2 regions of the Bacillus sp. JJ1122 genome follow, and region 2 is predicted to be linked to the other one. Evidence: a T-box and tRNA genes for the amino acid it is inferred to sense, from the RefSeq annotation. Region 2 holds a T-box; the other holds one or more tRNA genes.
The links. The T-box of region 2 lies ahead of pheS (phenylalanine--tRNA ligase subunit alpha). A T-box ahead of a tRNA ligase gene usually reads a tRNA of that ligase, here a tRNA-Phe.
Positions count from the first base shown of each region.

Region 1 (15,065 bases), 210 kb from region 2:
AAAATAAAATGGATCTATATTTTCTATTTTATGGACTTCGCTGACCAGTATAGACTGAGATAGTCCTTTGGCCCGCTCAATCGCATCAAGAATTCCCTGTCTTAGTTCTGTTTCTCGAATGGCAACCAAAAAAATCCCCCCAATAACAGCCTCTCATCTGTTATCACACGTTTAAAAGCTTATTTTAAGATACACCTCATAAATAACTATGTCAATTATAGCAAACTGCACAAAACTAGTGTTTTCCTTATTATATATTAACACCTTTTTCAAAAGGTGTTTCCCACAAAGCTTGCTGTTTTCGTGCTCCTGATCGTTGGGGTATCTTTTCTTTCATATTATCATTAACTTTTCATATATACCGACTAATTATCCAAGATATTAGCTCTATTATACAGGGCTGTTGATTTTCGTTCCAGGCGCTTCGCTTTCCGCGGGGCTGGCGCTGAGCCTCCTCGTCGCTTTGCTCCTGCGGGGTCTCATCTGACCAGCTGCGCCCGCAGGAGTATACGCGCCTTCCACTACAATCAACAGGGTTTAGAAATCAAAATCAGCTTTAACAGAGCCTTAAAAATAAAAACCAACAAAACAATACAACCAACAAAATCTTCCATATAAAACACGAAAATACTAATTGACAGTGCTTATGTGAAAATCTACACTTATTATTGTAAGGCAATTTTGCCTAGATGTTAAACATCTTTTTGACAAATTTGGCTCATTTAGATAAAATAATTAGGTTTGATATATTGATATTAAGGGAGAGAATTAGATATGCAACCACAGCTACAGCCTAGTTCTTCACCATTGACTGGATCTGATTGGAGAGTCTGGTGGCAGCTTACACGGCCCCATACACTTACAGCTGCATTTGCCCCTGTCCTGCTGGGCACTGCTTTAGCTATAGAAACAAACGGAATCCATTGGGGATTGTTTCTTGCAATGCTGATTGCGAGCTTGCTGATCCAGGCCGCGACCAATATGTTCAATGAATATTATGATTATGTTCGCGGTCTTGATAACGAGAATTCAATAGGGATTGGCGGAGCGATTGTCCGTCACGGCATTAAGCCGAAAACAGTTCTAAACCTGGCTTTCAGCCTTTACGGAATCTCTGTCCTTCTTGGTGTATATATCTGCATGAACAGCAGCTGGTGGGTTGCTGCTGTCGGGGTTATCTCCCTTGCTGCTGGATACCTCTACACTGGCGGTCCGCTTCCAATTGCTTATACTCCATTTGGAGAGCTTGTCGCAGGCTTTTTCATGGGCGTCCTGATCATTCTGATTTCGTTTTACATTCAGACAGGTACGATAACAGAAACGAGTGTACTCGTCTCAGTGCCAAGCTTCCTGCTGGTTGGAGCGATCCTCCTGGCAAATAATATCCGTGACCTTGATGGTGACAAGGAATTTGGCCGCAAGACATTGGCAATCCTACTTGGACGAAAAGGAGCAATCAGATTGCTTGCGGGAATGTTCATCATTTCTTATGGCTGGGTGATCGGGCTGATTATTACCGGAGTTGTTTCACCATGGCTTGCACTGGTTGCCCTCAGTATTCCCAAGGCAATTAAGGCTACAAAAGGTTTCATTGGCAAATCAAATCCATTGCAAATGATGCCGGCAATGGCAGCAACTGCACAGACCAACACAATTTTCGGATTCCTGTTGTCTATCGGAATTTTCATGGGATTAATATAAGACATGAGAAGCTTCTGCCTTTGGCGGAAGCTTTTTCTATGTTTCTTAAAAGTCCAGGCGGGTATTTAGTATGTATGATTCATATCATACTAATGAAACCTAAGGATGTGTAAATATGCTGACAAATGAACAGCTTAACGAATTAAAGCAAACACTTATAGATGAAAAAGAAATGTTGAATACCCAAATCGAAGCTAATAGCGAGGAAGGATATCTGGATGGGAGCCAGCGCGAAGCAACAGGTGAATTATCCTCCTACGATAACCATCCGGCTGACAGTGGAACAGAATTATTTGAACGCACCAAGAACTTTGCAATGGATGAGCATCATGAAGCCCAAATAGAAAAAATCGACAACGCCCTGAAAGCTATTGAGGGCGGAACATATGGCAAATGTGCAGAATGCGGAAAAGAAATTCCGTTTGAACGACTTGAAGCTGTGCCATATACTCTATACTGCGTAGAGCATTCACAGGAACAAAACTTGTCCACTGACAGGCCTTCCGAAGAGGATGTTCTCGAACAAACTCACAACACAGACTTCGACCGCAGGCAAAATGAAGAAATGACCGATAACCGAAACAGTTTTAAGGATGTTGCGGAATTCGGTACTTCTGAAACCCCGGCAGATTTTACAGGCGATCATACGGACTATAATAAACTGTACATTGATAACGAGAAAGAAGGAGGTTTCACTGAAGATTATGAGTCATTCAGCGCCACAGATATGGATGGCAGCGATCGACAGGTCTTCCAAAGTGAAACAGAGGAAGAATACGAAGATATGCTTGATGACGCCGGCATGGAATCACAGCTTGGGGATATCCCTTATAAAGAGGAAGATAGCTATTTAGAAGATAGAAAAGATGAAGATAAAAACCGATCAAAATAATTTAGTATAGCCATACGGCACAAAAGGCTCAGGTTTATAACCTGAGCCTTTTTGATCTGATTTTCCCTAAATAAACAATAACAGCCTAAAAAATTTACAATTATCCCCTGTAGGATTTAATATTAATCTATAATCACGGACAGGGAGCTGGTAATTTTGGATAAATTTAAAGTAGGTATAATTGGGACAGGTTTTGGTGCCAAGGTTCATGCCCCAATGATGAATCACCATGAGGGATTTCATGTTGTGGCAATTTCAAGTGTATCAAGGGGCAATATCGAAGAGGCACGGAATGTCAGTGGAATAGATAAAGTATATACTGACTGGCAGCAGATGCTCGAACAAGAAACTCTAGATTTAGTAGTTGTTGCTTCTGCAGTAAATTTACATAAAGAAATGGCAGTTGCTGCTTACAAAAAAGGCTTTAATGTAGTTTGTGAAAAGCCAATGGCTTTGGATACAAAAGAATCAAATGAGATGATTGCAGCAAGAGATTATGCAGGAAAATGGGGGCTTATCAACCATGAATTCCGCTTTCTGCCGGCACGAACAAAGGTAAAAGAAATTTTAGAAAGTGGCAGACTAGGGAAGGTATTGCATGTCCGCTACCTGTGCTCCTTCGCTAATTATACTGCCCTTATTTCAAAACCCCGCGGCTGGCTGGGACAGGAAGAAAGTGGCGGAGGTATGCTTGGTGCACTTGGCTCCCATATGATCGATTCTCTTCAATGGTGGCTGAACAGTAAATTTAAAGAAGTGTATGGCCAGTTGCCAATCCATATTCCTGTACAGACCGATCATAACGGAATTAAAGAACAGAGGACAGCTGATGATGCATTCCAGATCATTGGCACTCTGGAAAATGGGACCTCTGTAACGGCCGAGCTAATTTCTGCGGCACTTCAAACTGAAAACACATGGCGACTTGAAATATTTGGTACGGAAGGTACACTTGTTATGCTGGACGATAAAAAGGTTCTGATATCCGCTGGAAATTCCCTTTTTGAAGAAGTTGAATTAGTACCTGATCTAGAAGCACCTCCAAGCATGCCCCAAATCGCAGCAAGATACTATAATGGATTCCAAAGAGCTTTAGATGCACTCCATGCAACCCTGGTTTCCGGAAAAAAACACCCCTATCTTGCCGATTTTGAAGATGGATCTTCCACTCAAAAGGTATTAGATGCTATCAGGAAATCTGCGCGCGAAGGAAGAAAAGCAGAAGTCAAGTAAATGTAATGGATTCATAAATTAAGAAAGTGACGTGTGCTAATACACTCGTCACTTTCTTTATGGTATTTAGTCTTTAATTTCATTGGGAAACTAATTCAGTTTACACCTTTAGGGAAGACTTTATTTTCCAAATCTGGTCCGCATATTCGGTAATGGTCCTGTCGCTTGAGAAAAATCCTGACTTTGCAATATTAACGAGGCTCATCTGCAGCCAGGCATTGCGGTCCAAATATTTCCTGCTAACCTCCTGATGGGCAGTGGCATAGGAATCAAAATCTCGCAGAACAAAATATTGGTCATTGTGACCAAGCAAGGAATCGTAGATCTCAGTAAAATGATTCTCTGTATCCGGGAAAAATCCATTAATCAGCTGATCCACCACTTCACGGATACGCTTGTCATGATGGTAATATTCGAGTGAATGATAACCGCCATTGTTTTGGTAATCCAGCACTTCTTCAGCGGTCAAGCCAAACAGGAAGATATTATCCCGGCCAACCAAGTCTTTGATTTCCACATTGGCACCATCAAGGGTACCAAGCGTCAATGCACCATTCATCATGAATTTCATGTTACCCGTTCCGGAAGCTTCCTTGCTTGCTGTTGAAATCTGCTCGCTGATATCCGCAGCAGGGAAGATTTCTTCTGCCAAAGACACCCGATAGTTTTCGAGGAAGACAACCTTTAGCTTCTCATTTACGGCTTGATCGTTATTTACCTTGTGGGCAACACTATTAATCAATTTTATGACCTTTTTAGCAAAGTAGTAACCTGGTGAAGCTTTTGCTCCAAAAATGAAAGTCCGCGGATACAATAAAGCTTCAGGATCCTCCTTAAGAGCATTATACAAATGCATGATGTGGAGGACATTCAGCAGCTGGCGCTTATATGCATGCAGCCTTTTTACCTGAACATCAAAAATCGATTCAGTATCAATTTTCAAACCAGTTTTATCAAAGATCCTGTTTGCCAATCTCAGTTTATTTGCCTGTTTAATAGCATGCATTTTATCAAGGAAAGCAGAATCTTCTCTAAACCTCATTAACTCCTCAAGCTGTTGAGGTGCTGAAATCCATTCAGCTCCAATTGAATCCGAAATCAACCCAGACAATTCCGGGTTGGCTTTCAATAGCCAGCGGCGATGGGTGATTCCATTTGTCTTGTTATTGAAGCGCTCAGGATATAACTGATAAAATAAATTCATTTCGCGATTTTTTAATATTTCTGTATGGAGCATGGCCACACCATTGATACTATGGCTGCCAACAATAGCTAAAGGAGCCATCCTGACCTCTCCATGAGCAATAATAGCCATACTTTCAACCCTGCCCCATTCACCAGGATATTGCTCCCAAACCTGCTTGCAAAAACGCTCGTTTATTTCCTCGACAATCATAAATATCCGAGGCAGCAGCGGTTTGAATATCCTGATCGGCCATTTTTCAAGTGCCTCTGCCAGAGTCGTATGATTTGTGTATGAAAGTGTTTCAACGGTAATATGCCATGCATCATCCCAGCCGAGCCCTTCCTCATCCATCAATATCCTCATCAATTCAGGAACAGCAATCGCAGGGTGAGTATCATTAATATGGATGCTGACATAGTCATGGAACTCTAGCAAGCTCTTATTCTTCTTTTTAAAAGATTGCACGATTGCCTTAAGGCTCGCTGCTACAAGGAAATATTGCTGTTTAAGGCGAAGGATCTTGCCTTCATCATGTGTGTCATCAGGATATAAAAACTCGGAAACGGATTCTGTATCCTTTTTATACTTGAAAATATCAGCATTAGCCGGAAACCTGGATGGTTCCGCATTCCAGAGCCTCAAGGTGTTGACTGTTTCAGTCTGGTAACCGATGACAGGCAGGTCGTAAGGAACAGCCATGATCGTCTCAGCATTTAAATGCCTGAACACTAGGCGGCCATTTTCCATCCGGCTTTCGACTTCACCCCAAAATGGGATTTCAACCGCATCGTCTGCTTTGCGTACTTCCCATACGTGTCCGTGACGAAGCCATTGTTCAGGAAGCTCCACTTGATACCCATCAACAATTTTCTGCTCGAACAACCCGTGTTTATAACGGATTCCACAGCCATGACCTGGCAAATCCAACGAGGCAAGTGAATCCAGAAAGCAAGCAGCCAGACGGCCGAGCCCGCCATTGCCAAGCCCAGCATCCGCTTCGATTTCCTCCAGGTGGTCCAGATCGATCCCCAGTTCTTCAAGTCCTTTACATACCACTTTCTCAACGCCCAAATTAATAAGATTATGGCGAAGCAAACGACCCAGCAAGAATTCGATTGACAAGTAATATACCTGCTTCTTTGCTCCTGCGCGGTACAGTTCGTTCGTCTTGATCCAGTCTGCGCTCACATGCTCCCTGATCATATGCCCGAGAGTCTGGAACTGCTCCCGGCTTGTGCTCTCTTCGAAGCTGGTTCCAAACATCATCTCAAGCTTTTTCAAGAAAGTGGTTTTGAATTTGGGAACACTAGAAAACATGCGATTCACTCCTTGAGATGAGATCAGAATACAACTCATTGTATTGTTTAGCTGATTGTGCCCAGCTGTAATCTGTTTCCATGGCATTTCTGGCCAGTCTTTCCCATTTTTCTTCTTGGCGGAAGAGTGATATTGCTTTTTCAATTGTAAACAGCATGTCATGGGCATTGAAATTTTTGAAGGTAAAACCGTTCCCCTCACCGTTAAACTCATTATACGGCTGGACAGTGTCATTCAGGCCGCCCGTTTCCCTGACAACAGGAACCGCCCCATAACGCATCGCAATCATCTGGCTCAGCCCGCAAGGTTCAAATTGTGAAGGCATGAGGAAGATATCAGCGCCCCCATAAATCTGATGAGCCAAATCTTCATCAAAGCCAATATATGCCTTGCATTGTTCAGGATATTTTTCTGACATATCCCTGAAGAATTGTTCAAATTCAGGGTCTCCTGTACCCAGGACTACTAACTGTATTCCAGTCGCCATTATTTCATGGAATACACCTGTGACTAAATCAAGTCCTTTTTGTTTTGTTAATCTGGTTATCATCGCTGCAACTGGTATTTCTCTGCTTTCCGGAAGTCCAAAAAACCGCTGAATATCTAGCCTATTTTCTACTCGCAATTCATATGATTCCGGACTGAAGTTGCTGGCAAGACCAGCATATGTTTTAGGATCATACAAATCGTGATCAATTCCGTTCAAAATTCCTGTCAGGTCTTCACGTCTCTTTCTCAAAATACCATCAAGCTTTTCTCCATAGTAAGCTGTCTGGATTTCATCCTTATAAGTAGGGCTGACAGTAGTAATATGGTCAGCAGAAATTAAAGCAGCCTTCATGAAATTAGCGTTGCCGAAAAACTCAAGCTGCTCTTTATTGAAATAACGGCTGTCAATGTGCAGCAAGTCACCGAGAATTTCACGAGGGAAAATGCCCTGAAACTGAAGGTTATGAATCGTGAATACTGAACGGATTAATCCATAGCCAGGCTTCTTATAATATTCTGTCCTCAATAAAAAGGGGATCATCCCTGTGTGCCAGTCATGGCAATGAATGACATCAGGAAAAAATTCAACTTCAGCGATAAAATCGAGTACCGCTCGATTAAAAAAGGAAAAACGTTCACCATCATCATAATGGCCATAAAGCGAATCCCGTTTGAAGTAATATTCATTGTCAACAAAGTAAAAGGTAACTCCCTCGTAAACCAGCGTTTCAATCCCGCAATACTGGGAGCGCCAGCCTACCTGTACGCTATACTCTTTCACTTGCTTCATTTCAGAGCGGAATTTTTCCGGAATCATCCCGTACTTCGGCAAAATCACCCTTACATCTGCTCCCAGCTTTTTTAATTCCTTGGGCAGAGATCCGGCAACATCTGCCAAACCGCCAGACTTGATGAATGGGACACACTCCGAAACTGCAAACAATACTTTCACGATCCAGTCCTCACTCCCTGAACCGTACCTTTTCGGATGACAGCTGGTGAACCTTCTGGCGCTGTAATAACAGTACCTGCTTCAATGCGCACATCTTTATCGACAATAACCGATTCCAAAATACAGTTCTCCTTAATTTGTGTTTTTTGCATGATGATACAGTTACGGATAACTGTATTTTTCCCGATTTTGACTCCCCTTGCGATGATGCTGTTCTCCACGGTTCCTTCAATCAGCCCGCCGTTTGCTACCATTGAGTTCCGGACGGATGCCTCTTTTTCATAGCGGGTAGGAGGCTCATCCTTGACCTTTGTTAAAATTGGCCGCTCTTTAGGAAATAGCTGCTTCCATACTTCAGGATTCAGCAAATCCATGCTGGCAGTATAATACTTATCAATTGTATCTACCATTAGTGCATAACCATCACATTGAAAATAGCAAAGCTTAAACTGGCTATCGATATCTGTTACGACATCTCTCATGGTCGAATACCCTGTTTCATTTCTTGTAGCAATCAAGTCCATCAAAAGGGTTTTCTTAACGAGGTATATGCCAAGCGAAGCTCCGTCCTTCTGTACTTCAGTAATATCACAACCCGATTTTAGATGCCAGTCAAGCAACGGCTGAAAATCCATATTAAAAACAGTATACGAATTGGAGATTAACGCATACTCCTGTGTGCTGCGTTCGAAAAAGTCGATATTATCGGCAAAATGGTCAAGCGACCCTATTCCTGGATGATGGGGCTGATCCAGATTAGGCGTAGGGAAGAAAAACAAGCCATCCCTTTTGCGGTTTAAATCCCAGTTCTTTCCTGATCCTAAATGGTCCATCAGTGACCTGTATTGAAATTTCGGAAAAATCGCCACGCTATTGATGCCTGAATTCACCATATTGGATAGGATGAAATCAATCAAACGATATCGCCCGCCAAATGGTATGGCTGCAACAGATCGGTGAAGAGCCAGTTCTTGGAGATCGTCGTGAACTGTTGTTGCGTCTATTACTCCCAATAATTGTTTGTTCATTTCTCTTTCCTCCCGTAATCGGATCAATTAGACTGCAATTCTCCGATTGTCTCTTCCGATACTAAAGTGATTTCATTACTATCAAGTCCCGGTCCAATAATTGTTCCGTCTGGCACACGTACTCCTGGGGATACAATGGCTTTTTCAATCCTGCAATTAAGTCCGATCACCGCATCCGGCATAATCACCGATTCCTTTACTACAGCACCCTTCCTTACTGTCACTCCCTGAAAGACAACTGACTTGGATACTTCCCCTTCAATTTTGCATCCCTCATTGACAAGAGAATCCGTCACTTCGCCTTCCGGACAAATGTATTGCGGCGGCTGATTAGGGTTTACTGAATAGATTCGCCATGACTGATCAAACAGGTTCAATTCGCAGTTCCGGTCCAATAAATCCATATTCGCTTCCCACAGGCTTTGAACAGTTCCTACATCCTTCCAATATCCTTTAAATGGATAGGCAAAAAGTTTCTTTTCTTCTTTTAGCATTAAAGGAATGATATCCTTGCCAAAGTCATGGCTTGATTCAGGATTTTGATCATCCCTTATCAGATATTCCCTTAAAACGCTCCATTTAAAAATATAAATCCCCATAGAAGCAAGATTATTTTTTGCATCTTCAGGTTTTTCTTCAAATTCAGTAATTTTCAATTCAGAATCGGTGTTCATAATGCCAAAACGATTTGTTTCCTCCCACGGTACCTCGATGACAGATATGGTAGCATCCGCACTCTTTTCAATATGGTAATCAAGCATCAGTTCGTAATTCATTTTGTAAATATGGTCACCAGAAAGAATCAGCACATATTCAGGGTCATATTGGTAGAGATAATTCAAATTTTGATAGATCGCGCTTGCGGTTCCGGAATACCATTTCACCTCGGATGTTTCAGCGTATGGCGGCAGCACAGTCACACCGCCATCCTTTCTGTCAAGGTCCCACGCACTTCCTATCCCGATATAAGAGTTCAGTAAAAGCGGCTGGTACTGTGTCAATACACCAACAGTAAAGATTCCCGAATTCGTGCAGTTGCTAAGAGGGAAATCAATGATCCGATATTTGCCGCCAAAAGGGACAGCTGGCTTAGCTAGGTTCTTTGTCAATGAGTGCAGCCGGCTTCCTTTTCCTCCTGCCAACAGCATTGCTACGCATTTCTTCTTTTGCATGATTGTTTCTCCCCTTTCTTTTGATAACAGGACGTAAAATCGAAATTCCGAATGGAGAAATATTCATTTCTATAGAATATGGCCTTCCATGGAAGGCTATTTCTTTCGCTTCAATCACCTTTTTATTGATAAAACCAGAGCCCCCATATGGCGGGGAGTCGCTGTTCATTATTTCCCGGTACTCACCTGGCCTTGGTACTCCGATCTTATAATCGCTGTATAATTTTTCAGTAAAGTTGCAGACAATCACAAGTATTTCTTCCGGGTTCTTTCCTTTTCGAATAAAGGAAAATATCGACTGCTCATGGTTATCCGCATCAATCCATTCAAACCCTTCATAGCTCTGGTCCACTTCATATAATGGCTTTGAACGTTTGTAAAGTTTCATTAACTCCTTCACATAAACGTTCATTTTTTGATGCATTTCATAATCAAGCAGACTCCAGTCCAACTGCTCCTGGTCTTTCCATTCAGAGAACTGTCCGAACTCAGTTCCCATGAAAGTCAGCTTTTTCCCAGGATGTGCTGCCAAGAAGCCAAGCAATAATCTGAGCTGCGCGAATTTTTGCCAGTAATCTCCAGGCATTTTATCAAGCAATGCCTTTTTACCGTGGACCACTTCATCATGTGAAAAAGGAAGAACAAAGTTCTCAGAAAAGGCATACAAGAGAGAAAAAGTTACTTTATCATGTATATGCTTCCTTTCATGTGATTCTGTCTCCATATACTTTAATGTGTCATTCATCCATCCCATGTTCCACTTGTATGTAAAACCAAGCCCTCCATACTCCACAGGAGCTGTCACCTGAGGCCAATCAGTCGAATCCTCAGCAATCATCAAAGCAGCAGGCTCATATACCTTTACAGCCCTATTCAGCTTCTTTAAAAACTCCACTCCATTCGGATTAGCAGTCTGAACTGAATTAGGCCAGTAGATGATATTAGCCACAGCATCAACCCTAAAGCCATCAATATGATATTTTTCAAGCCAGAATAAAGCACTGGAAATCAGGAAGCTTTGGACCTCTGTTTTTCCCAAGTCAAAATTGGCCGTTCCCCAGACACGATTTTCACGATCATTTTCATATTGATATTCATAAACATAGCTGCCATCAAACTGGTACAGCCCATGCGCATCCTTGCAAAAATGTCCTGGAATCCAGTCAAGGATTACTCCAATTCCATTTTGATGGCATAAATCAACGAAATACATAAAATCATGCGGGGTGCCATATCTGCTAGTAACAGAGAAATAACCGGTAGATTGGTAGCCCCAGGAGATATCGAGCGGATGCTCAGTTAGTGGCAATAATTCGATATGTGTATATCCATGCGTTAAAATATATGGAATCAGCTCATCTGCCAGTTCACGGTAAGTAAGGAAAGAGCCATCTGCTGCCTTTTTCCAGGAGCCTGCATGCAGCTCATAGATATACATAGGTTCCTCCAGGCTGCTTTTCCTCTCCCTCTTCTGCAGCCACTTATAATCACTCCATTTATAACCTTCGAGTGGATAAACAATTGAAGCTGTATTCGGCCTAAGCTCTGAAAAGAACGCGTATGGATCTGCCTTTAAAAACCTCTCACCTGCCTGGGTTGTGATTTCATACTTATAAATCGTCCCAGAGAGGTCGCCTTCTAGTACAATCTGCCATACACCTTCATTATTCACTTTGTGCAAACCAAAACCGTTTCCATCCCATTGATTAAAGTCCCCTGCCAGACTCACAGCCCTGGCGTTTGGAGCCCACACACAAAATCGAGTATATGTATTAGATTCATTTTTAATGACATGCGCACCAAATAAATTGTAACTCTGGTACAAAGTGCCTTCATGGAATAGATGCAATTCAAACTCTGTAGGATTGATTACCAAACCCTTCCACCTGCCTTTATTAGAACATGCTTAATATTTTTGGAAACACCCTTTTTCAGTAGTATTCTAGTTAGCAGCGCGAAATCCTTGTAAACATTTTTTTAATATTTCGACAATAAAACTTAATATAATATTAATATCGACAAACACTGACAATTGGTAGCGCTTTAATGTACTAAATCTTCCAATTACGCGAATTATGTTGAAGGAAAGTTTGCTGATCATGAGAAGAGAATAATATTTTTTCAGAGGAAATGTTGAAATCACTCAGATGAAAGATAGTAATAGCAGTAAAAATATTATTAATATGATAACGTTTTCATTTCTACTTAGAAGTTCCTTATTACTTATTGAATTTTATGAGGCGAATATCACATTCTTTATTAGTGGATAAGGAGGTTTTGTACTATATATAGATAAAAGATATACACCTAGGAGCCCTACGCAATTTGTATAAAGAAAACCTGGCGTTATCTGGTTGCTTAATGATTTAACTAACTGGAAGTTCGATTGATTTACCTAATTCCGATTTTATTGAACCTAAAATCATTCTTATTTACCCAATGCAAGATTTTATTAAACCTAAATTGTGTTTAATCTGTTTAGGAATTAGTGAATTAGTAAAAAAACAGCTAACTTTTTGGTTCAGTCTGTCTTAAAGCTCTTTTAACCGAAGGATGTATTAAAAGCAATTGAGGTTTTAGAAACACCTGTTGAATTATGTGGACGGCGCGAGACCCCTTGAAAATGCTATCCCATTTCCTTCGTGGGCAGGTAATTGAGGAAGCATTTCAAAGTTCTGCTGGATGAACGCGTCTTGTGGTACATAGGTGAAAATGACCGCCTGAGTATCATCTCAAACCTAAGGCGCGTCCATTGACATGGCTGCCCCGGGCCCCGCCAAAGTAGAATTTGGTCTATGAAAAGCCTACTGTAAGGCTTTTTCACATTTCTTCCGAGGAAAGCGGATGGCTGGAGCGGAAATCAACAAATAAGGTTAACTTAGCCAAAAAGAAAAAAAGCCGTTAGCAATTTTGCTAACAGCTTTCCTTATGACCCCTACGGGATTCGAACCCGTGTTACCGCCGTGAAAGGGCGGTGTCTTAACCGCTTGACCAAGGGGCCTTATGGCGGAGAAGGAGGGATTTGAACCCTCGCGCCGGTTACCCGACCTACACCCTTAGCAGGGGCGCCTCTTCAGCCTCTTGAGTACTTCCCCATATGGCTCCGCAGGTAGGATTCGAACCTACGACCGCTCGGTTAACAGCCGAGTGCTCTACCACTGAGCTACTGCGGAATAATAAAATGATAAAAAAAATGGGCCTAAATGGACTCGAACCATCGACCTCACGCTTATCAGGCGTGCGCTCTAACCAGCTGAGCTATAGGCCCTTATGGAGCGGGTGAAGAGAATCGAACTCTCATCATCAGCTTGGAAGGCTGAGGTTTTACCACTAAACTACACCCGCAAAAAATGGGGCGACTGATGGGAATCGAACCCACGAATGCCTGAACCACAATCAGGTGCGTTAACCACTTCGCCACAATCGCCATATTTCAAAATGCATATTAAATTAAAAAAAAATAAAGGTGGCTCAGGACGGAATCGAACCGCCGACACAAGGATTTTCAGTCCTTTGCTCTACCGACTGAGCTACTGAGCCACAAATGGCGGTCCCGACCGGGATCGAACCGGCGATCTCCTGCGTGACAGGCAGGCATGTTAACCGCTACACCACGGGACCAAAGTTTTTTTCAAATGTATTACTTGAAAAAAACTTAATTGCGGGGGCAGGATTTGAACCTGCGACCTTCGGGTTATGAGCCCGACGAGCTACCGGGCTGCTCCACCCCGCGACGGTAATAAATGCAAATTAAATTATGGAGGAGGTAGAGGGATTCGAACCCCCGCGCGGTGTTACCCGCCTGTCGGTTTTCAAGACCGATCCCTTCAGCCGGACTTGGGTATACCTCCGTGAAATAACAAACAATATATGGTGGACCTTGTAGGACTCGAACCTACGACCGGACGGTTATGAGCCGTCTGCTCTAACCAGCTGAGCTAAAGGTCCATGTTTAGCCTAGATTGAATAGGTTCAACCAGATTGTAAAATTGGTAGCGGCGGAGGGGATCGAACCCCCGACCTTACGGGTATGAACCGTACGCTCTAGCCAGCTGAGCTACACCGCCAAATTAAATTTTCAAAAAGATATGGTGGAGCCTAGCGGGATCGAACCGCTGACCTCCTGCGTGCAAGGCAGGCGCTCTCCCAGCTGAGCTAAGGCCCCATATTATATCAGTAGCATGGTCGGGAAGACAGGATTCGAACCTGCGACCCCTTGGTCCCAAACCAAGTGCTCTACCAAGCTGAGCTACTCCCCGATATAGAGTAAAATATTGGCGCGCCCGAAAGGAGTCGAACCCATAACCTTCTGATCCGTAGTCAGACGCTCTATCCAATTGAGCTACGGGCGCATATGATGTTAAATCGAAAATGGTGCCGAGGACCGGAATCGAACCGGTACGGTAGTCACCTACCGCAGGATTTTAAGTCCTGTGCGTCTGCCAGTTCCGCCACCCCGGCTAAGGAACTTTTGGAGCGGAAGACGGGATTCGAACCCGCGACCCCAACCTTGGCAAGGTTGTATTCTACCACTGAACTACTTCCGCATACATATTTTTTTTTAGAAAAAATGGTGCGGGTGAAGGGAGTCGAACCCCCACGCCTTGCGGCGCCAGATCCTAAGTCTGGTGCGTCTGCCAATTCCGCCACACCCGCATATAAAGTTGAAATGGTGAGCCATGAAGGACTCGAACCTTCGACCCTCTGATTAAAAGTCAGATGCTCTACCGACTGAGCTAATGGCTCGTACGTTTGTAATTAGGTTAAAGATGGTGCCGGCGAGAGGACTTGAACCCCCAACCTACTGATTACAAGTCAGTTGCTCTACCAATTGAGCTACACCGGCAAATGTAATGGTGGAGGATGACGGGATCGAACCGCCGACCCTCTGCTTGTAAGGCAGATGCTCTCCCAGCTGAGCTAATCCTCCATTTGAAACTGCCCGGCGACGTCCTACTCTCACAGGGGGAAACCCCCAACTACCATCGGCGCTGAGAAGCTTAACTTCCGTGTTCGGTATGGGAACGGGTGTGACCTTCTCGCTATCGTCACCAGACATTTTTTAAAGACAATATCTATTATATCGTCTTTTATG
Region 1 is NZ_JBALQL010000014.1:369,499-384,563, forward strand. It holds gene V7201_RS09735 (isochorismate synthase) at 1-129, opposite strand, end outside; gene V7201_RS09740 (1,4-dihydroxy-2-naphthoate polyprenyltransferase) at 775-1,701, shown strand; gene V7201_RS09745 (TraR/DksA C4-type zinc finger protein) at 1,817-2,593, shown strand; gene V7201_RS09750 (Gfo/Idh/MocA family protein) at 2,750-3,826, shown strand; gene V7201_RS09755 (glycogen/starch/alpha-glucan phosphorylase) at 3,927-6,329, opposite strand; gene glgA (glycogen synthase GlgA) at 6,319-7,770, opposite strand; gene V7201_RS09765 (sugar phosphate nucleotidyltransferase) at 7,767-8,798, opposite strand; gene V7201_RS09770 (glucose-1-phosphate adenylyltransferase) at 8,822-9,970, opposite strand; gene glgB (1,4-alpha-glucan branching protein GlgB) at 9,888-11,846, opposite strand; tRNA gene V7201_RS09780 (tRNA-Glu) at 12,900-12,971, opposite strand; tRNA gene V7201_RS09785 (tRNA-Ser) at 12,975-13,065, opposite strand; tRNA gene V7201_RS09790 (tRNA-Asn) at 13,069-13,143, opposite strand; tRNA gene V7201_RS09795 (tRNA-Ile) at 13,165-13,238, opposite strand; tRNA gene V7201_RS09800 (tRNA-Gly) at 13,242-13,315, opposite strand; tRNA gene V7201_RS09805 (tRNA-His) at 13,322-13,397, opposite strand; tRNA gene V7201_RS09810 (tRNA-Phe) at 13,438-13,510, opposite strand; tRNA gene V7201_RS09815 (tRNA-Asp) at 13,516-13,591, opposite strand; tRNA gene V7201_RS09820 (tRNA-Met) at 13,630-13,703, opposite strand; tRNA gene V7201_RS09825 (tRNA-Ser) at 13,729-13,821, opposite strand; tRNA gene V7201_RS09830 (tRNA-Ile) at 13,842-13,918, opposite strand; tRNA gene V7201_RS09835 (tRNA-Met) at 13,961-14,037, opposite strand; tRNA gene V7201_RS09840 (tRNA-Ala) at 14,060-14,135, opposite strand; tRNA gene V7201_RS09845 (tRNA-Pro) at 14,153-14,229, opposite strand; tRNA gene V7201_RS09850 (tRNA-Arg) at 14,246-14,322, opposite strand; tRNA gene V7201_RS09855 (tRNA-Leu) at 14,343-14,431, opposite strand; tRNA gene V7201_RS09860 (tRNA-Gly) at 14,443-14,517, opposite strand; tRNA gene V7201_RS09865 (tRNA-Leu) at 14,542-14,626, opposite strand; tRNA gene V7201_RS09870 (tRNA-Lys) at 14,641-14,716, opposite strand; tRNA gene V7201_RS09875 (tRNA-Thr) at 14,741-14,816, opposite strand; tRNA gene V7201_RS09880 (tRNA-Val) at 14,825-14,900, opposite strand; rRNA gene rrf (5S ribosomal RNA) at 14,911-15,026, opposite strand.
Region 1: it has a tRNA-Phe gene. The T-box ahead of pheS (phenylalanine--tRNA ligase subunit alpha) is inferred to sense a tRNA for this amino acid. The anticodon was not compared.

Region 2 (15,065 bases):
TTTGGAAGACGTCTGGTCCTTGCTGCTGATTGTTTTTGAGTCAGGGAGCTGGTATGCTCCTGCTACCTTTATCTTGTTTCACGTATTTCGCCAATTTTTATTTATTCCGCCAGCAGTGGTGTGCATTGCAGGTGGCCTGCTTTTGGAATAATACCAGGAATCCTATATTCTTTGATAGGTCTTACCGGCGCAAGTATCTTATTTTACACATTAATGAAACAGGCACCGGTCATGACTATCAAACTTAGCAAACTTAAAAACCGGCTGGTTGGACGGTACAGAGATTTTACTGTTGCACAGGTCTCGCTTCTCAGATTGCTTCCGATTATTCATTATCAATTGCTCACCTTTTGCCTCTATAAACGCAATAACAGCTTTAAAGTTTTTATGAAGGCCAGCCTTTATGCGAATATTCCTTTTGTGATTTTCTATACCGTGTTTGGCGAATACATTGGTCATATTAGTGTAATTACAGGAGTCTTCCTTACAGCTGTAATTTTAGTATTTACGTATCTGCTGAGGGAAAAAATAGCCTTCATTAAGTGGCGTGAATTTTTCGAACCATCTGCGTAAAAAAAGCGTCTGGACATTGTCCGGACGCTTTTGCAATTTAAGATTCATCATCCCGATCATGATTTGCCATAAATTCCTTGATCGGACTTTTCCAGTCGATTTTGGCAACAGGGTAGCTTTCACGGACTTTTCGTTCAATGAATTGGAAATCTTCAAGAACAAGTCCCTTCAGAGCAGAAGTTTTTTTGGGCCAAATGAAGATGGAAACAACTTCAAAAGCGGATTGAGTGGTGCCAAGATATTTTTCCCCTTCAAATAAAACCCCCTTGTAAGTCAACAAGAAGTTCTTGCGTACATTGTCCTGGTCATCGAGGAAATAAAATCGTTTTTGCTCATGGGCAAGTTCCAGTTTTCGCTTTGGGTGGAATAAATATTTCACCGCGCTGTATATTAGAAAAATGAATAAAAGCAATATGATAAGTCGTAAAAGCAGGATCATGGTCTGCCCCTCCAATGCTAACTTTCCTTATTTACGGATGAGATACTAAATAGTTTCATCAATTTTTCAATTGTTTTATACTTTTTTAAGGAAATCATTATATTTATCTAAATTGATGAGGATTTAATGCTAACAAATACAAGGAGATCATAATGAATACTGAAAAGCTTTTTAAGATGCAAAAAGAACTCGACAGTCATATTGAATCACTGCATGGCTTGGAGGAGGAAGACTTATTCGACAGAAAAGTCCTCGCCCTTCTTGTAGAAATAGGGGAGCTCGCTAATGAAACCCGCTGCTTCAAGTTTTGGAGTGTTAAGCCTTCATCTGAAAAAGAAATTATTTTAGAGGAGTTCGTCGATGGAGTCCATTTCATCCTTTCACTTGGCATTGAGTGCGGTTTTGACGACATTCGCTCGGTTTTTCCAGCGATAAGTGATGGGGCGAACGTGAGCATCCAGTTCATTGAAGTGTATGAAAGGGTCCAGGAATTCAGAAAAACCCGCTCAAGAGAGAACTTCATTCATTTATTTGAGGGCTATATGAAGCTTGCTGAGCTGCTTGGACTGGGAGAGAATCAAATCGAACAGGCATATATTCAGAAAAATGAAGTAAATTATGATAGGCAACTCAAAGGATATTAGCAGAATTTTTTGTACAATGACCTGCGATTTTAGTATAATAGGATTCGAAACTACATATTAAGGGAGTCGAAATAATGGCTAAATTAGATGAAACACTTACGATGTTAAAAGATTTAACTGATGCCAAAGGCATTCCCGGCAATGAGCGTGAGCCAAGGGAAGTAATGAAAAGATACATAACTCCATTTGCTGATGAAGTAACAACAGATGGTCTGGGCAGCTTGATCGCAAAGAAGGTCGGTAACGAAAACGGACCTAAGATTATGGTTGCAGGTCACCTTGATGAAGTCGGCTTCATGGTAACAAACATTGATGACAAGGGCTTCATTCGTTTTCAGCCAGTTGGCGGCTGGTGGTCACAGGTCATGCTGGCTCAGCGTGTGACAATTGTTACACGCAAAGGGGAAATCACTGGGGTGATCGGTTCAAAACCGCCTCACATCCTTCCTGCTGAAGCACGAAAAAAACCTGTTGATATTAAAGATATGTTTATCGACATCGGCGCATCAAGCCGTGATGAAGCGAAGGAATGGGGAGTCGTTCCAGGAGACATGATTGTTCCTTACTTCGAATTCACAGTGATGAACAATGAAAAAATGCTGCTTGCAAAAGCATGGGATAACCGCATTGGCTGTGCGATTGCAATCGATGTCCTAAAGCAGCTTAAAGGCCAGGAACATCCAAACGTAGTTTACGGAGTGGGTACTGTACAAGAAGAAGTAGGTCTTCGCGGGGCTAAAACTTCTGCGCAGCTGATCGAGCCAGATATCGGTTTCGGAGTTGATGTAGGAATTGCCGGAGACACACCAGGCGTTACTGAAAAAGAAGCACTGAGCAAAATGGGCGATGGACCGCAAATCATCATTTATGATGCTTCCATGGTTTCACACAAAGGCCTTCGTGACTTTGTTACAGACTTGGCAGACGAACTTAATATTCCATATCAGTTCGATGCAGTCGCTGGCGGCGGTACAGATTCAGGTGCCATCCACATGACGCACCGTGGAGTTCCTGCATTGTCCATCACAATTGCGACGCGTTATATCCACTCACATGCTGCAATGCTGCATCGTGATGACTATGAAAATGCTGTTAAATTGATTGTTGAAGTAATCAAACGTCTTGATAAAGAAACGGTTGATCAACTAACTTTTGAATAAGTTAAACAGAAGGAGGGCTGCAGCCTTCCTTTTTTCTTGGTCCAAAAAAAAGAACTCCTGGAAATTAAGGAGTTCTTTCGTTGTAATTATTTTCTTTTCAAGCCAGACTCAAGCGCATCCAGCATTTCCTGCTTTTCTTCTTCAGAAGCGTTTTGCCAGATTACTTCGAATAGTACTCCGAGTCCTGGCAGCATCTTTTCCTCACCAGCTTCAATAGCATCAATAATTGTATCCTTAAGCTCATCCTGTGTATTTCCAGAAACATTTGAAATAACGGCATTTCTAAGGTTTAAGTTCATTGTTCACTCATACTCCTTTCAAATTCCAACATTGATTATAGAATTCACCATTTTGGTTTTATTATGTATCGAATTTGAGATATAATAGTAAAATTGAACAAGCCATATTAAAGGAGAGCCAGAGTGAAGTACATTCAATCTGATAAAAATCCCCAAGTTAAACAATGGAAAAAATTACAGACGCGCAAGGAACGGGATAAGTCTCGAACATTTCTGATTGAAGGCTTCCATTTAGTTGAAGAAGCCATTAAACAAAAAGAGTATGTTGAAGAAATCATCCTGAGTGAAAAAACGGAAATGCCGCCAAGCTGGGATTATGGCGCAATCCCTGTCACAGTCGTGACGGAAGAAATTAGCAGGCAGCTTGCTGAGACGGAAACAACACAAGGCATTTTTGCCGTTTGCATGCAGCCTAGACAGACTCTGGAGAACGGGAAAACGTATTTGCTGATTGATTCTGTTCAGGATCCAGGAAACCTTGGAACGATGATCAGAACAGCGGATGCAGCTGGTATTGATGCAGTTATTGTTGGAAAAGGCAGTGTCGATATTTACAATCCTAAGGTGCTGCGCTCTGCGCAGGGCAGCCATTTTCATTTGCCAGTACTTAACGGCAATCTAGATGAGTGGATTGATCGGCTTACAACAGAAAATATTCCTGTATACGGAACAGCACTTGAAAACGGTTCTGTTTTTACTGAGGCAGCCTGCAATGAATCATTCGCTCTGCTCGTTGGGAATGAGGGTAGCGGGGTAAACAAGGAGCTGCTGGCAAAAACAACGCAAAATCTGTATATCCCGATTCTTGGGAAAAGTGAATCCTTGAATGTAGCAGTGGCCGCAGGGATCCTGCTATATTATTTACAAACGGCAAAATAGGCGCAATTTTTTTCAAAACCATTTGATACTGCGCGCAGTTTATACTATAATAAACAGCAAAATAATATTTCAAAAACGATGACGGAGAAAAGTAGCTTGATGATGGCCATCCAGGGAGAAAATGCCGGTGATTGGGAGCATTTTTATGGAACAGGCAAGCGAAGTTCACCTCCTGAGTTGGCATCGGGACCACTCTGAATGAGTGTAAAGATGCATCGGCACAAGCCGTTATCTTAATGAAGCGAACAAGTAATACATAATCGTATTGCCTGTTAAAAAGGGTGGTACCGCGATAACCAAGACCTCGTCCCTTTATCTGGGATGAGGTCTTTTTGTGTTCAAAAAAGAATGTATGAAATGAAGGAGGATTTAAAATGCAGGAACGTTTAAAAGAACTGCAGGCTGAAGCACTTGAAAAAGTAGCTGCAGCAGCTGACCTTAAAGAATTGAATGATATTCGCGTTTCCTATCTTGGGAAAAAGGGTCCAATTACTGAAGTATTAAAAGGGATGGGCAAATTATCCGCTGAAGAAAGACCAATGATGGGTGCTCTTGCAAATGAAGTCCGCGATGCAATTTCCGGACAGATTGAAGTGAAGCAGCAGGAGCTTGAAGAAGCAGCTGTTGCAAAACAATTGGCAGCAGAACAAATTGATGTAACACTTCCTGGAAGACCTGTGAAGACAGGCAGCCATCACCCGCTAACAAGCATTATCGAAGAAATCGAAGACCTGTTCATTGGAATGGGCTATACAGTTGAAGAAGGCCCTGAAGTTGAAAAAGATTACTATAACTTTGAAGCGCTGAACCTGCCAAAGGGACACCCAGCGCGTGACATGCAGGATTCCTTCTATATTACCGAAGAAATCTTAATGCGTACTCACACTTCTCCAGTTCAGGCAAGAACGATGGAAAAGCACCAGGGCAAAGGTCCAGTTAAAATCATCTGCCCTGGCAAGGTATACCGTCGTGATAACGATGATGCCACACACTCACACCAGTTCATGCAAATTGAAGGATTGGTTGTGGATGAAAACGTACGAATGAGCGACCTTAAAGGCACTTTGGAAGTTTTCGCAAAGAAAATGTTCGGTGAAGACCGTGAAATTCGTTTGCGTCCGAGCTTCTTCCCGTTCACTGAGCCATCAGTAGAAATGGATATTTCCTGCAAAATCTGCGGAGGTTCAGGCTGTAACGTATGTAAAGGTACGGGCTGGATTGAAATCCTTGGAGCGGGAATGGTTCATCCGAACGTTCTTGAAATGGCTGGTTACGATTCAAAGAAATATACAGGCTTCGCATTCGGTATGGGACCAGAGCGTATCGCAATGCTTAAATATGGAGTGGACGACATCCGTCACTTCTACACAAATGATGTCCGCTTCTTAAAGCAATTTTCGGTTGAAGAATAAGGATTAGGAGGATTAAACCATGTTGGTATCATATAAATGGCTGCAGGATTATATTGATTTAGCTGGCGTATCTGCGGATGAGCTTGCTGAAAAAATCACAAAAAGCGGCATTGAGGTTGAAGGCGTAGAAAAGTTAAATGAGGGCATGAGCGGTGTTGTAGTGGGTCACGTTCTTGAATGTGAAAAACACCCGAATGCAGAAAAATTGAACAAGACTCTTGTGGACCTTGGCGATGGCGAACCAGTTCAAATCATTTGCGGTGCACCAAACGTTGGCAAAGGGCAAAAAGTAGCAGTTGCAACGGTAGGAGCAGTTCTTCCTGGCAACTTCAAAATCAAGAAAGCAAAACTTCGCGGCGAAGAATCCAATGGGATGATCTGCTCTTTGGCTGAGCTTGGAGTCGAAGCAAAGCTTGCACCTAAGGAATATGCTGAAGGTATTTACAATTTTCCGCAGGATACTGAAATCGGCCAGGATGCCCTTGCAGTGTTGAACAGGGACGATGAAATCCTTGAGCTAGGTTTAACTCCAAACCGCGCTGACGCAATGAGCATGATTGGTGTTGCTTACGAAGTAGGAGCCATTCTTGGAAAAGAAATTAAACTGCCAACTCCACAGCCAGAAACTTCTTCTGAACAAGCAAGCGACTATATTAATGTAACTGTTGAAGCTAAGGAAGATAATCCTTTGTATGTTGCAAAGGTCATTAAAAATGTAAAGGTTGGTCCATCACCGGTTTGGCTGCAGACTAGATTGATGGCTGCAGGTATCCGTCCGCATAATAATGTCGTTGATATCACTAACTTCATTCTTTTGGAATATGGCCAGCCGCTTCACGCGTTTGACTACGACAAGCTTGGATCAAAAGAAATCCTTGTCCGCCGCGCGAAGGCTGGTGAAGTGATTGAAACGCTGGATGATACGAAACGCACATTAACGGCTGATCACCTTGTAATCACCAATGGCACAGAGCCTGTGGCCCTTGCAGGTGTAATGGGCGGAGCGAACTCAGAAGTAGGAAGCGATACGACTACAGTTCTTCTTGAGTCAGCTTATTTCACTGGTGGAGTTATCCGTAAAGCATCCAAGGACCATGGCTTGAGAAGTGAAGCAAGTTCTCGCTATGAAAAAGGTGTTGATCCTCAAAGAGTGCGCCCGGCTGCTGAACGTGCTGCTGAATTAATGATTCAGCTTGCTGGCGGTGAAGTCCTTGGAGGCATCGTAGAAGCGAATGCACTTGAGATCAAACCTGTGGTTGTGTCAACAACTCTTGAAAAAATCAACAAAGTTTTGGGAACAGACCTTGAAATGAAGCAGGTTGAGGATATTTTTAACCGCCTGAAGTTTGAAACGTCTGCAGATAATGATACCATCTCCGTAACCGTTCCGACTCGCCGCGGCGATATCACAATTGAAGAAGATTTGATTGAAGAGGTAGGCCGCTTATTTGGCTATGATAACCTGAAAACAACTCTTCCAATTGGATCATCAACACCAGGACACCTTTCTGAGTATCAGAAAAAGCGTCGTGTTGTCCGTCGTTTCATGGAAGGTGCAGGTCTTTACCAGGCGGTTACTTACTCACTTACAAGTGAAGAAAAAGCGCTGCAATACGCTTTAGATGAACGCGAACCTGTAAAATTAGCAATGCCGATGAGTGAAGACCGCAGCATTTTGCGCCTAAGCATCGTTCCTCAGCTGCTTGAAGTGCTTAAATACAATATCGCACGCCAAAATGACAGTGTAGCTGTTTATGAAACAGGAGCAGTATTCTTAAAGAACAGCAATGAAGAACTTCCTGAAGAGCGTGAGCACCTTGCAGCTGCAATTACAGGACTATGGGAAAGCCATCCTTGGCAGGGTGAAAAGAAGCCCGTCGACTTCTTTGTCCTTAAAGGTATCGTCGAAGGTCTTGCTGCCAAACTAGGACTAGAAAGCCAACTGGGCTTCCAGAAAGCAGAGTTTGCAGGAATGCACCCTGGACGTACAGCTGAAATCACATTGAACGGTACGGTCATTGGATTCATTGGCCAGGTTCATCCAACAATGCAGAAAACAATGGATTTAAAAGAAACATACGTATTCGAATTATCGCTTAAAGCCTTATTGCAGGCAGAAACATCGCCGCTTCAATACACAGCAATTCCTCGCTTCCCTTCAATCTCGAGGGATATTGCCCTTGTAGTTGAAAAAGCAACTTTTGCAGGTGACCTAAAGAAGGTCATTACTGAAGCAGGAGGAGCGCTGTTAAAAGAAGTTCAGGTATTCGACCTGTACGAAGGTGAAAAAATGGAGCCGGGCAAGAAATCCATTGCCTTCTCATTGAAATATTTTGATCCAGAAAAAACCTTGACTGATGAAGATATTGCAAAAGCACACAATAAAGTGCTTAAGGCTCTTGAAGAACAGACAGGAGCAGTACTAAGAGGTTAAAAAATTAAAAGGCAGCCCGCGGGCTGCCTTTTTGCTATTTGAAAACTTTTTCCGTAACTTCAGAACGAATCCCCGAAAGAATATGCCTGTATCCCGTAAGAATGCCTCGAAAGTCCCGCGAATATATACCTCTATTCCGCAAAAATGCCTCAACATTCCGCAAGGGCGCCTCGACATCCAGCAAGAATATGCCTATATTCCGCAAAAATATGTCTGTATTCCGCAAAAATGCCTCGACATTCCGCAAAAACCCCTGGACATTCCGCAAAAACCCCTGGACATTCCGCATTTTTTGTCGAAATCCCGCAAACTGGAAAAAACAAAGGTTTTTTTCCAATTTTACATAGGTGAGAGGCTTATACCCTTGCAATCTTCTTCGCTTTTTCCGTATTAGCGAAGTGCAGCTTCACGAACTCAGGCAGCACATCAATCCCTTTATCCAGAATCAATCTTGCGGCTGCTTTATCCACTGCAGCACCTGCTCCTTTTGGAATCGTGAATCCAGCCCGCTTGCTCAAATTTTCAAAGTGGCGTACAAATGCATACCGTGCAATCATGGATGCTGCTGCAACTCCTAAATGGATCCCCTCAGCCTTGGTGCTGAATAAAACATTTTCCCGCATGATATTTTTTTGTCCTTTTAAGTGAGCGTAATAGATTTCCTCTTTCGCAAATTGGTCGATCAGGATCGCTTCAGGTTTTTCCGGCGCTATTTTTTCCAGGACATGATTGATTGCCTGGTTATGGAGCAACGCTTTCAATTTGCCCTGTGACATGCCTTTCATCTGCATTTGGTTGTATTTTTCATTGTGAAGGGTAAGCAGACTGTGTGGAACAAAAGTTACGAGCTGCTTTGCGATTTCAATGATTTTATCATCCTTTAAATTTTTTGAATCCTGTACCCCGAGTTCTTTTAAAACCGGAATATCTTCTCTTCTGACATATGCTGCAACAACTGTAATCGGGCCAAAGAAATCTCCAGTGCCGACTTCATCCGATCCTATGATTGACATTTGACTGATATTGCGGGGTAAATGGGATGGAGATGAGGATACGCTCATCTTCTTGGCGGAAGGTTCAACAGCTGTCCCCCATTTAGCTGCTTCTGATTCGCCGTCTTTGCCCTGGAATAGTACTTTCCCGGACTTGTAGGCTGTTATTGCACAGGAAGCTGTTTTTGCAGCGAAAATGCTGCCTGGAGGAAGCTTATCAATCAAAAATTTACTATAGTACTCTTTCATCTTTTTGATTTCTTCCGTTTTTTTCTGCAGGACGATATTTCCCATGGTTAAACACTCCCTGTTTTGATTTCAAAGTTAGACATTATCTTCCAAAATTCATATGTATGTGACAGGCAAATACTTCCCAGTCATTTGCGTTCATGTTATAGTATAGAATAGGATTCTTACGAATGGGGGCATAAATGTTGTCAGACATAAAAAAAAATCGATCGACTGTGGATATATTTGGACAGCAGTATGTCATAGTCGGTACAGAAAGCACCAGCCATATCCGGCTCATAGCCTCAATGGTAGATGACAAAATGCGTGAAATCAGCTCAGCGAATCCTTCACTTGATATTAATAAGTTAGCAGTGTTAACTGCAGTGAATGCCGTTAACGATTACATAAAAATGAAAGATCGTGTTGAGTCGCTCGAAGCGGAAATTAAAAGGTTAAAGGACTGAACTTATGCATGCTTGATCTCGCGGTTTTAGCTATTTTGGTTATTGGCTTTTTTGTAGGACTTAAAAGGGGATTCATACTCCAAACTATCCACCTCGTCGGATTTATTGTGGCTTTCATTGTTGCATACATATACTACGAACAACTCGCACCAAAGCTGACATTATGGATTCCGTATCCTAATCTAGGAAGTAATACGACATTAAATCTCATCTTTGATAATACCAATCTCGAAACAGCGTATTACAGGGCAATTGCGTTTGCAGCTATTTTTTTCGCTGTAAAGATTTTGCTTCAAGTTATTGGTTCAATGCTGGACTTTGTCGCAAACCTGCCAATCCTTCATCAGCTGAATGTTTGGGCCGGCGGTCTATTAGGATTAGTGGAAGTCTATCTTGTCATGTTCATCATTTTATACATAGCTGCACTATTGCCAATCCAGGCAATTCAGGACCCATTGAACGATTCAATTCTTGCCGAAAATATCATAAAAAATACACCGGTATTTTCACAGCAAATAAAACAACTATGGATTGAATATATGGCTGCATAACTTCTCTGTTGCGGAGAAGTTTTTCTTTTATCAGGCTTTTTTGACATAATGATAAAAAAGGACAAAGCGTTTTCGTATTTGGGAATATTACTAGTGACAAATTCAGCTTATATGGCGAAAACGGAAAGAGTAACAATACTAGATGACAAACTGCTTTTTGTAATCAGGCTTCATTTGATTTCACAGTGAAGCTTGTTTTCTATAAAATAGAATCAATCGACCTCTTCTGGGATAAATCTCTTTGCTTCCAGAATTGAAAAAAAAAGGCAGGTGGGCATTATGCCAGCAAATAAAAAAGATATCGTCCAATTGCTCGAAACAATTGCTATATATATGGAATTAAAAGGGGAAAACCCATTCAAGGTCTCAGCCTTCAGAAAAGCAGCAGCCGCTCTTGAAGCCGATGAAAGAAGCATGTCGGAAATGGGGGACCTGACTGAAATAAAAGGGATTGGTAAAGGTACTGCTTCTGTCATCCTGGAATATATGGAAAAAGGTACTTCAACAGAGCTTGCAGAATTACAGGAAGAGGTACCCAGCGGATTGATTCCGCTGCTTCAGCTCCCAGGTATGGGCGGCAAAAAAATTGCCAAGCTCTATAAAGAGCTAGGTATTGAGAGCATCCATGATTTAGAAGAAGCCGCTAAGGCAGGGAAGATTCGCGATCTTGCAGGCTTTGGCAAGAAAACGGAAGAAAAGATTCTCGCTTCAATCGAAAATTTTGGGACTAGGCCAGAACGTCTGCCATTAGCATATATGCTGCCAGTCGCAGAATTAATTGAGTCCCAACTTCAAATGATAGAGGGAATAGACCGCTATTCTCGGGCAGGAAGCCTTAGAAGGTTGAGAGAAACGATTAAAGACCTCGATTTTATCATATCATCAGAAACCCCGGCAGCAGTTAAAGAAGAGCTAGTCAAACTGCCAAAAATCAAGGAAATCATTGCGGCTGGAGATACGAAGGTTTCTGTGACGCTTGGACTGGATTACGATGTGAATGTTGATTTCCGTCTGGTTTCTCCAGAAGAATTCGTAACAGCACTACATCATTTTACGGGTTCGAAGGATCACAATGTCAGAATGCGCCAGCTCGCAAAGGAAAAAGGTGAAAAAATCAGCGAGTATGGTGTGGAAAATGTTGAAACAGGTGAAGTAACGACATTTGAGTCCGAAGAGGAATTTTATCAGTATTTTGGGCTTCCTTTTATTCCGCCTGAACTGCGCGAAGACGGTTCTGAAGTGGAATTATATAAAGAGGATTTAAAACTGATTACCCTTGACGCAATCAAAGGTGACGTTCATATGCATTCAACCTGGAGTGATGGCGGCCATTCAATTGAAGAAATGGCTAAGGAGTGTATCAAAAGAGGCTATAAATATATGGCCATTACCGACCACTCCCAATATTTGAAGGTAGCGAACGGTCTAACGCCAGAACGGTTAAGGAAACAAATTGAAGAAGTGAAGGAACTGAATGAAAATTTCGTTGATTTTACAATCCTGACAGGAATTGAAATGGATATTTTACCTGATGGAAGCCTCGACTTTGATGATGATTTGTTGGCTGAGCTGGATCTGGTGATTGCATCTATCCATTCGTCATTTTCACAGCCTGTTGAAAAAATCATGCATCGCTTGAAAACGGCTTTGGTAAATGCCAATGTAGACATCATTGCCCATCCGACAGGCAGGCTGATTGGCAGACGTGAGGGTTATTCCGTGGATATCGATATGCTGATTGAACTCGCTAAAGATACTAATACCGCACTTGAACTGAATGCCAATCCTAACAGACTGGACCTTGCAGCGGAATATCTAAGAAAAGCTCAGGATGCAGGCGTGAAAATCGTCATTAATACAGACGCTCATAAAGTAGATACACTCGAACATATGGGGATAGGCGTTACTGCAGCAAGAAAGGGCTGGATCAAGGAATCCTCGGTTTTGAATGCATTAGACCTGAATGGATTGCTTGACTTCCTGCATGAACGACATAAGTAAAACTATTTTCTAATTTAGACTCTCTACAATAGAGATTTATCAATTTAAAGGTTGTTTTCGCATTGTTTGTTGGTTTCAAACAAGTACTTGCATCCGCATTTATAAAGGAATCGGAGCTCTTTTCGAGAGGACTTCAGAACTAAATTTACATTAAAACTCGTAAAACCCAGGTGCCGGTTTTTATTTTCATTGAGAAAACAACAATGTTTACGAAAAGAGCCTTATTAAAAGAGAACCTTCGATTGAGAAGAAGGAGGAAATTTTGTGCAGCAACGAGCCATGAAAACACTTGAATTTGATAAGGTCAGGAATCAGCTGATCGAGCATACACATTCAGCATTAGGCAGGGAAAAAGCCCAAACCTTAATGCCGTCTGCAGATTTTGAAGAAGTATCACGGCTTCAGGAAGAAACAGATGAAGCGGCTAAAGTGCTCAGGATAAAAGGGAATGTTCCTCTGGGCGGCATCCACGATATAAGACCGCATACGAAAAGAGCTCAAATCGGCGGGATGCTCAGTCCGATTGAACTAGTCCAGGTGGCGAGCACGGTCCATGCGAGCAGACAAATGAAGCGATTCATCGAGGACCTGCAGGAGGTAACAGAGGTTCCCATTTTACTAACCTATTCTGAAGGAATTATTGTGCTCGCTAAGTTAGAGGAATCCATTAAAAATGCAATTGATGAAGGCGGCGAGGTTCTGGACAGTGCAAGTGATGCCCTTAGGTCTCTCCGTCAACAGATGAGAACAAGAGAGTCCAGGGTACGGGAGAAGCTGGAGAGCATGATCCGGTCCTCCAATGCTGCAAAAATGCTGTCAGATGCGATCATCACCATCAGGAATGACCGATTTGTTATTCCAGTAAAACAGGAATATCGAAGCCATTATGGCGGCATCATTCATGACCAAAGTTCATCAGGACAAACATTATTTATCGAGCCGCAGTCTGTCGTTCAGTTGAACAATGAACTGCAAACGATCAGAGTTAAAGAACAGCTGGAAATAGAAAGAATTCTATCTGAACTGTCTGCATTCACTGCGGAATATCATGATGAACTTCTAGCAATTGTTGAGATAATGACTGAGCTTGATTTTATGTTTGCTAAGGCAAGGTATGGCAGCAGGATAAAAGGTTCTAAGCCAATGGTAAATAATGAGGGCCGTATCAATCTTATTAAGGCAAGGCATCCATTAATCCCAATCGATGAAGTGGTTGCCAACAGCGTCGCACTTGGCAAGGACTATACGACCATCGTTATTACCGGTCCAAATACCGGCGGTAAAACGGTTACGCTGAAGACAGTTGGCCTTTGCACATTGATGGCCCAGGCTGGATTGCAAATTCCTGCGCTTGATGGGTCTGAAGTGGCTGTTTTTGAATCTGTTTATGCAGACATCGGTGATGAACAATCAATCGAACAAAGCTTAAGCACCTTCTCATCCCATATGGTCAATATTGTGGAAATCCTCAACAAAGTGGATTATAACAGTCTGGTGCTATTTGATGAACTCGGCGCTGGAACGGATCCTCAGGAAGGCGCGGCACTTGCTATTTCCATCTTGGATGAAGTGTATAAGTGCGGTGCAAGGGTGATTGCGACCACTCACTATCCGGAGCTAAAGGCTTATGGATACAATCGTGAAGGTGTTATAAATGCCAGTGTGGAATTTGACGTAGAAACGCTCAGCCCGACTTACAAGCTTTTGATTGGTGTCCCAGGCCGAAGCAATGCCTTTGAAATTTCGAAAAGACTTGGGTTAAAGGAATCAGTCATCCAAACGGCAAAATCATATATCAGCGAGGATAGCAATGAAGTCGAGAATATGATCGCTTCACTCGAGACAAGCAGGAGACACGCTGAAAGAGACCGTGAAGAAGCTCATCAGCTTTTCAAAGATGCTGAAAATCTCCATAAGGATCTGCAAAAGCAGATGGCAGATTATTATGACAGAAAAGACGAACTTGCAGAAAAAGCCAAAGAAAAAGCTGCTGGAATTGTGGAAAAGGCCAGGGATGAGGCAGAAGAAATCATTCGTGAACTCCGCAAGCTCCGACTTGAAAAAGGAGCAGAAATTAAAGAACACGAATTAATTGATGCCAAACGCCGCTTGAGTGATGCTGCTCCTGAGTTAAGGCAGGTTAAAAAAGGCGGCAAAGCGAAGGCAGGAAAGCATGAATATCAACCTGGTGACGAGGTGAAGGTCTTAACCTTTGATCAAAAAGGTCATCTGATAGAACGCGTTTCAAATAAAGAATGGCAGGTCCAAATCGGCATTATGAAGATGAAAGTCAAAGAATCGGATATGGAATATATCAATTCTCCAAAGCCTGTTGAAACTAAACCAGTTGCGATAGTAAAAGGGAAAGATTTTCACGTTAGTCTCGAATTGGACCTCCGTGGAGAGCGTTACGAGGATGCTCTTATGAGAGTTGAAAAGTATATTGACGATGCACTGCTCGCAGGATACCCGCGTGTTAACATCATTCACGGTAAAGGGACTGGGGCGTTAAGGCAAGGCGTTCAGGAGTACTTAAAGAATCACCGTTCAGTTAAGAAAATCAGGTTCGGTGATGCAGGAGAAGGCGGAACTGGTGTTACAGTGGTAGAATTCAAATAAGAAACTCTCTTTTACCAGTCTGTCGTACAGAGTTAAAATAAAGAATGCAAAATCAGGGGGATTAACCTTATAATATGTCTAGAACTTAATTTTAATTAAGATCAGGGAGAATTGGATATGGATCACTTCTGGGAAAATGAATTTGTTGTGACAGCGGGTTATTATAGTGTGGCGATTCTCTGCATGGTCGTATTCCTGGCTGTTTTCGAATTAGTGACGAAATACCGCAACTGGGATGAAATAAAGAAGGGCAATATATCAGTTGCAATGGCTACGGGTGGAAAAATTTTCGGTGTGGCCAATATTTTTCGCCACTCTATCAATCAGCATGACTCACTGCTGACTATGATAAATTGGGGAGTCTACG
Region 2 is NZ_JBALQL010000014.1:155,601-170,665, reverse strand. It holds gene V7201_RS08805 (hypothetical protein) at 2-151, shown strand; gene V7201_RS08800 (hypothetical protein) at 232-573, shown strand; gene V7201_RS08795 (sigma-w pathway protein ysdB) at 611-1,012, opposite strand; gene V7201_RS08790 (dUTP diphosphatase) at 1,165-1,656, shown strand; gene V7201_RS08785 (M42 family metallopeptidase) at 1,731-2,816, shown strand; gene sspI (small acid-soluble spore protein SspI) at 2,903-3,115, opposite strand; gene V7201_RS08775 (TrmH family RNA methyltransferase) at 3,239-3,994, shown strand; T-box leader at 4,064-4,309, shown strand; gene pheS (phenylalanine--tRNA ligase subunit alpha) at 4,369-5,406, shown strand; gene pheT (phenylalanine--tRNA ligase subunit beta) at 5,426-7,840, shown strand; gene rnhC (ribonuclease HIII) at 8,197-9,126, opposite strand; gene zapA (cell division protein ZapA) at 9,267-9,527, shown strand; gene V7201_RS08750 (CvpA family protein) at 9,536-10,078, shown strand; gene polX (DNA polymerase/3'-5' exonuclease PolX) at 10,358-12,079, shown strand; gene V7201_RS08740 (endonuclease MutS2) at 12,344-14,698, shown strand; gene V7201_RS08735 (DUF350 domain-containing protein) at 14,816-15,065, shown strand, end outside.